One region of the Curtobacterium sp. C1 genome, then DNA from elsewhere that is predicted to be linked to it. Evidence: predicted binding sites of a transcription regulator. Region 1 holds the regulator's gene; the other holds the start of a gene.
What was found. The regulator HrcA, encoded in region 1, represses chaperone genes, less so after heat shock. The targets are predictions, from matches to a motif close to TTNGCACTCGNNNNNNNCGAGTGCNAA.
Positions count from the first base shown of each region.

Region 2: the regulator HrcA is predicted to act here: its motif matches at 2,615-2,641, upstream of groES (co-chaperone GroES).

Region 1 is NZ_CP088076.1:1,402,702-1,407,421, forward strand. It holds gene hemW (radical SAM family heme chaperone HemW) at 1-938, shown strand, start outside; gene LQK89_RS06805 (DUF4870 domain-containing protein) at 959-1,390, opposite strand; gene hrcA (heat-inducible transcriptional repressor HrcA) at 1,500-2,522, shown strand; gene dnaJ (molecular chaperone DnaJ) at 2,631-3,743, shown strand; gene LQK89_RS06820 (16S rRNA (uracil(1498)-N(3))-methyltransferase) at 3,743-4,516, shown strand; gene LQK89_RS06825 (histidine triad nucleotide-binding protein) at 4,566-4,720, shown strand, end outside.
Region 2 is NZ_CP088076.1:3,209,453-3,214,172, reverse strand. It holds gene tsaD (tRNA (adenosine(37)-N6)-threonylcarbamoyltransferase complex transferase subunit TsaD) at 1-471, shown strand, start outside; gene LQK89_RS18070 (DUF4190 domain-containing protein) at 588-1,304, shown strand; gene LQK89_RS15385 (class I SAM-dependent methyltransferase) at 1,373-2,575, opposite strand; gene groES (co-chaperone GroES) at 2,734-3,030, shown strand; gene rarD (EamA family transporter RarD) at 3,179-4,141, shown strand; gene LQK89_RS15370 (ABC transporter substrate-binding protein) at 4,252-4,720, opposite strand, start outside.

The DNA of each region.
Region 1 (4,720 bases):
TCCCGGCGTCGGACCTCGCGATGATCCTGCGGGCGATCGACGACACGTGGGGGATCCTGCCCGGGGCAGAGGTCACGACCGAGGCGAACCCGGACTCCGTCGACGCGGACGCGATCGGCACCCTGCAGCGCGCGGGCTTCACGCGGATGAGCTACGGCATGCAGTCCGCGGTGCCGCACGTCCTCGCGACGCTCGACCGCACGCACGACCCCGAACGGGTGCCCGTCGTCGTCGACCTCGCGAAGCAGCACGGGCTCGACGTCTCGCTCGACCTCATCTACTCGACGCCCGGCGAGTCCCTGGACGACTGGCGGACCTCCCTCGACGCGGCGCTCGCGTGCCGGCCCGACCACGTCTCGGCGTACTCGCTCATCGTCGAGGAGGGCACGGCGATGGGCCGCGCGGTGTCCCGCGGCGAGCTCCCGGCCCCGGACGACGACCTCGCCGCCGACATGTACGAGCTGGCGGACCGGGTCCTCGGTGACGCCGGCTACACCTGGTACGAGGTCTCGAACTGGGCCCGGGCGGACGCGGACGGCAGTCCGGCGCAGCACGCGAGCCGGCACAACCTGTCGTACTGGAAGGGACACGACTGGTGGGGGATCGGACCGGGCGCGCACTCCGCGGTGGCCGGCACCCGCTGGTGGAACGTGAAGCACCCGGCCGCCTACGCGAACCGGGTGCTCGCGGGGGAGTCACCGGCAGCCGGCCGCGAGACGCTCGACGACGAGACCCGGTACGTCGAGCGCGTCCTGCTCGCCGCGCGGGTCCGCGGCGAGCTCACCACAGCGGAGCTCCGTCCGTCGGCACGCGAGCGCGTCGCCGGGCTCATCGCGCGCGGACTCGTGGACGGTCCGGCCGCGGTGCGGGGGCGGCTCGAGCTGACCCTGCAGGGTCGGCTGCTCGCGGACGCGGTGGTCCGCGAGCTGCTCGACTGACCTGGTCCTGCTCGAGCGGCCTAGTTCTTGATGAACTCGATCGTGAGCGGGTACTTGTAGAGGTCGCCACGGTTCGCTGCGATGGCCGCCATGATCGCGAAGACGATGACGAGCACCCCGATGATCGGGAGCAGCACGAAGCCGATCAGGACGATGCAGAGCAGCCCGGCGACGATGTACGCGATGGCCGCGGTGATGTGGAAGTTCAGCGCCGTGCGGGTGTGCTCCTTGATGAACGACCCACGGTCGCGGAGCACCAGGTAGGCGATCAACGGCACGAGGAAGTTGAAGAAGATGCCGCCGACGTGCGTCAGGGTCGCCCACAGCCGCTGGTCCTCCGGCGACATCGGCTGCGGGACCTGGTACCCCTGCGGGTACTGCGGTCCGCCGGGGTTCGCCGGCCCCCCGGGCTGCTGGTCGTAGGGCCCTCCGGGCTGCTGTCCGTAGCTCATGCCCAGAGCGTAGCGGGAGGGGCCCGCCCGGGTCCCGGTCCGTCGGCGGTCGGGCGTAGGATCAGCAGTCGAGACGTCCGAGTGCCAGCATCGAACGGAAGGGGTCCGGATGGTCAGCGAACGCTCCCTCGAGGTCCTCAAGGCCATCGTGCGGGACTACGTCGCGTCGCGCGAGCCCGTCGGCTCGAAGTCGATCGTCGACCGGCACGCCTTCGGGGTGAGCGCCGCGACGATCCGGAACGACATGGCCCTGCTCGAGGACGAACAGCTCATCGTGGCCCCGCACACCTCGTCGGGCCGGGTGCCGACCGACAAGGGGTACCGGGTCTTCGTCGACCACCTCGCGGCCGCCCGCCCGCTGTCCAGCGCGCAGCGCCACGCGATCGAGACGTTCCTCGGCACCCCGAACGACCTCGACGAGGTCCTCGGCCGCACCGTCCGGCTGCTCAGCCAGCTCACGAACCAGGTCGCACTCGTCCAGTACCCGTCGATGGTGCGCGCCCGCGTGCAGCACATCGAACTCGTCCGCCTCGGCGACACGCGGCTCATGGTGGTGCTCATCACCGACACCGCCCGGGTCGAGCAGCGCGTCGTCGAGACCGACGTCCCACTCGACGAAGACGCTCTCGGCGAACTGCGCTCCGTTCTCAACGGCGCGTCCGTCGGGCTGCTCCTGCAGGACGTGCCCCGGGCGCTCCGGGCGGTCCCGCAACAGCTCCGCCCCGACGCCCAGACGCTCGCCGGCGTCGTCGTCGCGACGCTCATCGAGCAGGTCGCGGCGAACCGACAGGACCGCCTGGTGATGGCGGGGGCGGCGAACCTCGCGAAGAGCGAGCGCGACTTCTCCGGCGGACTGTTCCCCGTGCTCGAGGCGATCGAGGAGCAGGTCACCCTGCTCCGGCTGTTCGGCGAGATGCAGGTGGACGACGTCGCGGTCGCCGCGAGCATCGGCGCCGAGAACGCCGAGTACGGGCTCGACGCCACGAGCATCGTCGCCGGCGGCTACCTGGCCGGCGGCGGCGAGGTCGCGCGGCTCGGGGTGCTCGGGCCGACGCGGATGGACTACGGCACGAACATGGCCGCGGTGCGCGCCGTCGCACGGTACCTGTCCAAGCTCCTGGGCGAACATTGACCGACCCGGCCCCCGACGGGCACAGGCCGCCCCGCGCGGGTGATCCGTGCCTCCAGACCGACCTGACCGGCGGCGAACGCCGCACCGACCGAACCGACTGAGGGATACGTGGCAGACCACTACGACGTCCTCGGCGTCCAGCAGGACGCCTCCGATGCCGACATCAAGAAGGCGTACCGCCGGCTCGCGCGCGAGCTGCACCCGGACGTGAACCCGAGCCCGGACGCGGCCGAGCGCTTCAAGGACGTGACGCACGCGTACGACGTGCTGAGCGACCCCGAGCAGCGACGGCGGTACGACGCCGGACCGCAGGCGGACAGCCCCTTCGGTGGCGGCGCCGGCGGGTTCAGCGACATCTTCGACGCGTTCTTCGGTGGCGGCGGCGGTGGCGGGCGGGGCAACGGCCCGCGCAGCCGGGCCGAGCGTGGACAGGACGCCCTGCTGCGCATCGAGGTCGACCTCGACGAGGTCGTCTTCGGCACCCACAAGGACGTCGAGGTCGACACGGCCGTCGTCTGCGAGACCTGCAACGGCTCGTGCTGCGCGCCCGGGACGAGCCCGCGCACGTGCGACATCTGCGGCGGAAGCGGGCACATCCAGCGCCAGGTCCGATCGCTCCTCGGCAACGTGGTGACGAGCGCCCCGTGCGGTACCTGCCGCGGGTACGGCACCGTCATCCCGAGCCCCTGCCCGACCTGCCAGGGCCAGGGCCGCGTCCGTGCGCGCCGCACGATCCCGGTCGACGTCCCCGCCGGCGTCGAGACCGGGCTCCGACTGCAGATGCCCGGCCAGGGCGAGGTCGGTCCGGCCGGTGGCCCCTCGGGCGACCTGTACCTCGAGGTGAAGGTCCGCCACCACGACGTCTTCAGCCGCGACGGCGACGACCTGCTCGCGACGCTCGAGGTCCAGATGACCGACGCGATCCTCGGCGCGCACACCACGATCGACGGTCTGGACGGCCCGGTCGAGCTCGAGCTGCGCCCGGGCGTGCAGAGCGCCGACGTGCTCGTGATCAAGGACCGCGGGGTCACCAAGCTCCGCGGCAACGGTCGCGGCGACCTGCGCGTCGGCGTGCAGGTCGTCACCCCGACCAAGCTGTCGCACAAGGAGCGCCAGCTCGTCGAGCAGCTCGCGAAGTCGCACAAGGCCGCGAAGCCGCAGCTCGCCCGGTTCCAGCAGGGCATGTTCGGCAAGCTGCGCGACCGCTTCCTGCACTTCTGATGGCGTCCCTCCACCTGGTCGACCCGGGCACGCTCGACGGTGTCGGGGTCGGCGACACCGTCACGCTCGACGGTCCAGAGGGCCGGCACGCCGTGTCGGTCGCGCGGGTCCGTGTCGGCGAGGCCCTGCGCATCGCCGACGGCCGCGGCACGGTGGTGGCCGGGACGGTCGCGTCGACGGGTCGCGACGAGCTGACGCTCACCGTCGACGCCGTCACGGTCGAGCCGGCGCCCCGACCGGCGCTCGTGCTCGTGCAGGCGCTCGCGAAGGGCGGCCGCGACGAGATGGCGGTGCAGGCCGCGACCGAGATCGGGGTCGACCGCATCGTGCCGTGGGCGGCGACGCGGAGCGTGTCGCGGTGGGACGGCGCGAAGGTCGAGAAGGGTCGGGCCCGGTGGGCCGCGATCGCGCAGGAAGCCGCGAAGCAGGCCGTCCGGTCCCGCGTCCCCGAGGTGGACGCGCCGGTGACGACGGCGCAGCTGGCATCGTCGTCGGGTGTCGGCGCGTCGTCGGGTGTCGGCCAGGAGGATCGGCGTGCGCTGGTCGTGCTGGACCCGGTGGGCGCGGTGCGGCTGTCGGCATGGGAACCGCCGGCGGACGTCGACGAGATCGTCCTGGTGGTCGGTCCGGAGGGCGGGATCGACAGCGCCGAGTTCGACCGGCTCGAGCGCGCCGGTGCGGTGCGGGTGCGGCTCGGCGACACGGTGCTGCGCACCTCCACCGCGGGCCCGGCCGCCCTGGCCGTCCTCCAGACGCGGCTCGGACGCTGGTAGCGGTGGACCGGGAAGGTCCGGCGTCGGACCCGCGTTCTACGATGGACCAATGAGCACCAGCACCCCGAGCGTCTTCTCGAAGATCATCGCGCGCGAGATCCCCGCGACCGTCGTGGCCGAGGACGACCGCGTGATCGCGATCGAGGACATCGCGCCGCAGGCCCCGGTGCACGTGCTCGTGATCCCGAAGACCGAGCAGTACCG
Region 2 (4,720 bases), 1.7 Mb from region 1:
GACGGCGACCCGACGGCCATCCGGTTCCCCCGGGGCCTGACGCTGCCGAAGGACATGGCGGCGCACCGCTACGACTTCTCGTTCTCCGGGCTGAAGACCGCCGTCGCACGCTGGGTCGAGAAGTGCCGCGACGAGGGTCGCGAGGTGCCGGTCGCCGACGTCGCCGCGAGCTTCCGGGAGGCCGTGGTCGACGTGCTCCTGACGAAGGCGCTCGCCGCGTGCCGGGACACCGGCGTCGACCGACTGCTGCTCGGCGGTGGCGTCGTCGCGAACGCGCGGCTGCGGGCCGTCGCCGAGGAGCGGTGCGCGGCCGCCGGGGTCGCCCTGCGCATCCCGCCGTTCGACCTGTGCACCGACAACGGCGCGATGATCGCGGCGGTCGGGGCGCGGCTCGTCGCCGAGGGGCACGCGCCGAGCGACCTCGGGTTCGCGGCGGACTCGACGCTGCCGGTGACGACCGTCCAGGTCTGACGCCCGTCCTGGTCCGACGGAGGGTCGGGCAGCCCGGGGCGCTGAACCCGCCGCGGGTCCTTGTGGGAGGATTCAGGTCGGGCGTCGACCGACCAGGCGCCGAGAGGGGTGGACCGGTGTCCGATCAGAACCAGTGGCCGAAGCCGGACGAGTCGTCGAACGCGTCGAACTCGACCGGGTCCTCGAACCCGACGTCGAGCGCGTCCGGATCCCAGGCGCCGCAGTCCGCGCCCCAGTCGGCTCCGCAGTACCCGTACTCGGCACCCGGCCAGCAGCAGAACCCGTACGGCCAGCCGCAGCAGCAGTCGAACCCGTACGCGGCACCGCACCAGCAGCAGTCGAACCCGTACGCCCAGCCGAAGCAGCAGCCTCAGCAGCAGTCGAACCCCTACCAGCAGCCGTCCGGCGGCCAGTACGGCCAGCAGCAGGGCGGCCAGTACGGTCAGCAGCCGAGCAACCCGTACGCCCAGCAGCAGCCGCAGTCGAACCCGTACGCGGCGTCCTACGCCTCCACCGGGTACCAGCCCTACGCGCAGCGCCCGAAGACGAACACCCTCGCGGTGCTCTCGATCGTGTTCGGTCTCGGGGCGATCCCGCTGTTCTTCATGGCGATCCTGCTCGGCCCCGCCGGCGCGATCCTCGGCCACATCGCCCTCGGCAAGATCAAGCAGAACGGTGAGGGCGGCCGTGCCCTCGCCCTGACCGGCATCATCGCCGGGTGGGTGATGACCGGCTTCTGGATCCTCTGGATCATCGCGCTCGTGGTCATCGCCGGTCTCGGCAACTCGTACTCCGATCCCTACGGGTACGACTCCGGCGCCTTCGTCGGCTGACGAACCCGGACGACCACGGCGACGGGCCCCGCGCAACCACGCGGGGCCCGTCCTCGTCCGTGGCGTGCTCAGCCGGCCACGTCGACGAGCCGCTCGCACAGGATCGCCGTGTGCCGTCCCTCCAGGCGGGTGAGCACGAGCGTGACCGCGCGCCGGCCCCGCAGCCGCAGCCGCTTCCGGAACTGCGCCGGGTCGACGTCCACGCCGCGCTTCTTGATCTCGACGGTGCCCACGTCCTCCGCCGCCAGGCGTGCCGCGAGCTGCTTCACGTCGAGCGGCATCGTGTCGAGCACCCGGAAGCCCTGCGCGAACGGCGTCGCCACCGCACGGTCCGAGGTCACGTACGCGATGCCCTCGGACAGCATCCGCCCGTCGAGCGACCGGGCGAGGTCCCCGATCAGCCGCGCGCGGATCACCGCGCCGTCCGGCTCGTACAGGTAGTCGCCGACGGGGCCGACCTCGACGTCCTCGGTGTCCCCGGGCGCGGTCAGCTCCGCGGTGCCGTGTGCGCCGATGACCGTCGCGGCACGTCGGATGCCCGGGCGGGCGAGGGGGCCGGACCAGAGCACGAGCTCGACGACCTCGCGGTCGACGGAGACCCACTGCGCCTCGAGCGTGTCCGGGATGAGGTCGCGGTCGATCCCCGGCCCGAGCTTGACGCCCGTCGGGGTGGTCGTCGCGGCCGCGAAGACCGTGTCGAGCGACGGCGACCAGTCGTCCGGGTCCGCCAGCCGTCGGGTGTTCGCGTGCCCGGCGGTCCGGCGAGCCGGGTCCATCCACACGCCGTCCACCCGAGCGAGGTCGAACCCGGCCGCGTCGCCGAGCTCCACCCGGGCGTTCGGCCACGGCGCGAGGTTGTGCGTCGCGACGGCCGCCGTGACCTCGTCCCGGTCGACCGCGGTGACGTCGAGGTCGAGCGCGGCCATCGCCAGCGCGTCGCCGCCGATCCCGCAGCCGAGGTCGGCGACCCGCGTGAGTCCGGCGCCGACGAAGCGTCCGGCGTGCAACGCGGCGACCTGCAGCCGGGTCGCCTGCTCGAGTCCGGCCTCGGTGAAGAGCATGCGCCCGGCGAAGTCGCCGAACTTGCCGCGCGCCCGCTGTCGGAGTCGCGCCTGGGTGAGCACGGCGGCGACGAGTCCCGGGTCGTGGCCCTCGGCGCGGAGCCGGGAGACGACGCGGACGATCTCGCCGCCGTCGGAGATGCCGGGGGTACGGTCGAGCAGGGCCATCCCCTCGGGGGTCAGCAGCTGTGCGAGATCGGCGGCGTCCACGCCTCGATCCTCCCAGGTCGCCGAGAGGGCCGGAGCCGCCTGGCACTCGGATTGACCGAGTGCCAGACTGTCCCTAGACTCGCGTTGGCACTCTCCTGTGCGTAGTGCCAACCGGTTCCCATCTGTACCGAGTCAGTACCGAGAAAGAAGAGGTCACCGTGGCCGTCACCATCAAGCCGCTCGAGGATCGCATCGTCATCCGCCAGGTCGAGGCGGAGCAGACCACTGCTTCCGGCCTGGTCATCCCGGACACCGCGAAGGAGAAGCCCCAGGAGGGCGAGGTCGTCGCCGTGGGCCCCGGTCGCATCGACGACAACGGCAACCGCGTGCCGCTCGACGTCGCCGTCGGCGACAAGGTCATCTACTCGAAGTACGGCGGCACCGAGGTCAAGTACTCGGGCGAGGACCTGCTGGTCCTCTCGGCTCGCGACGTCCTCGCGGTCATCGAGCGCTGACACCCAGCTCCTGACGAACGCCCCGCACGGCTCCGGCCGGCGGGGCGTTCGTGCGTGCGGATCGCGTCCGGCGGGCGTCCGGTGCGCCTTCCGGCCGGGAGGCACGGTGCCGGTCCGTCGCGTCGGTCCGGCTTCCTAGGATGGTTCCGTGAGTGAACCGACCCCGACGCGCCCCGCCCGCTCCGAGGCATCCGTCGGTGTCGTCCAGGCGATCGTCGCGTACGGGCTGTGGGGACTCATGCCGCTGCTCTTCGCGGCGATGGCCCCCGCCGGCGCGTTCGAGATCGTGGCGTGGCGGATCGTCTTCGGGCTGGTCTTCTGCGCCGTCGCGATCGCCGTCACCCGCTCGTGGCTCCGCACCCGCTCCCTGCTCGCCCAGCGCGGGGTGATGCTCGTGATGGGCCTCGCGGCCGTCCTCATCCTGGTCAACTGGACCGTGTACGTCGCCGCGACGACGACGGGCCACACGGTCGAGGCCGCCCTCGGGTACTTCATCAACCCGCTCGTGACGATCGCCCTCGGGATCGTGGTGCTCCGCGAACGGCTCCGTGCCGCGCAGTGGGCCGCGGTCGGCATCAGCGTCGTGGCCGTCGTCGTCATCGCGGTCGGCTACGGCCAGGTCCCGTGGATCTCACTGACGCTGGCGTTCTCGTTCGGGTTGTACGGGCTGGTGAAGAAGCGCGTCGGCGGGACGGTCGACGCGCTGAGCGGGCTGACGATCGAGACGCTCTGGCTCCTGCCGATCGCCGTGGGCGCGCTCGTCGTGCTCGGGGTCACCGGGCTCGGCGGTGGGGTGACCTTCACGAGCGAGGGCTGGCCGCACGTCCTCGTCACGGTGCTGACCGGGCCCGCGACGGCCGTGCCGCTGCTGCTCTTCGCGTCCTCGGCGCGGCGGGTGAGTCTGTCCACGCTCGGGTTGACGCAGTACCTCGCGCCGGTGATGCAGCTGCTCGTCGGGGTCGTCGTGCAGCACGAGGCGATGCCGCCGGCGCGCTGGATCGGCTTCGGGATCGTGTGGGTGGCGCTCGTCGTGCTCACGGTCGACAGCTTCGCGGCGGCTCGGGCAGCCAGGCGCCGGACGCTCGTACCCACGGCGGCCGAGCCGGTCTGACGGGACCGACCCGTGCCTCCAGGCCGGCGCCGACCGTCCGCCGGAGTGGCGGGCGCACGCAACAGTCCCCCGCGGATGATCCGCGGGGGACTGTCGTCCTTGCAGGGGTGTTACTTCGAGACCGAGCCCTGGATGGCGCTCTGGTACACGGGCTTGTTGTCACCGTCGAACTTGTAGATGCCGATGTAGGCGCTCGACGGGTCGTTGTTCTCGTCGAACGGACCGATGCCGGACGGGCCGGTGTAGTGGATGTCCTTGCCCTCGTCGAGCAGCTTCTTGCAGTCGGCGAAGGTGGTGCACTCGGTCCCGCCGTCGGCGCCGGACACCGCGGCCATGTTCTTCTGGATGGTGCCGGAGTCGGTGCCCTTGCCCTTCACCGCGGCGAGTGCGGCGAGCGTCGTGGCGTCGTAGGACTCGGCCGCGTACGAGTAGTCCGCGAGCGGCTTGCCGGCGGTCTTCTGGTAGTAGTCCGACAGGCGCTGCTTCAGCTCGTCCTTCGGGCTCGCGCCGGGGATGGTGCCCTGTGCGCCCTCGAGGGTGCCCTTGTCGAAGTCCTTCGAGTAGTCCGCGGTGTTGCCG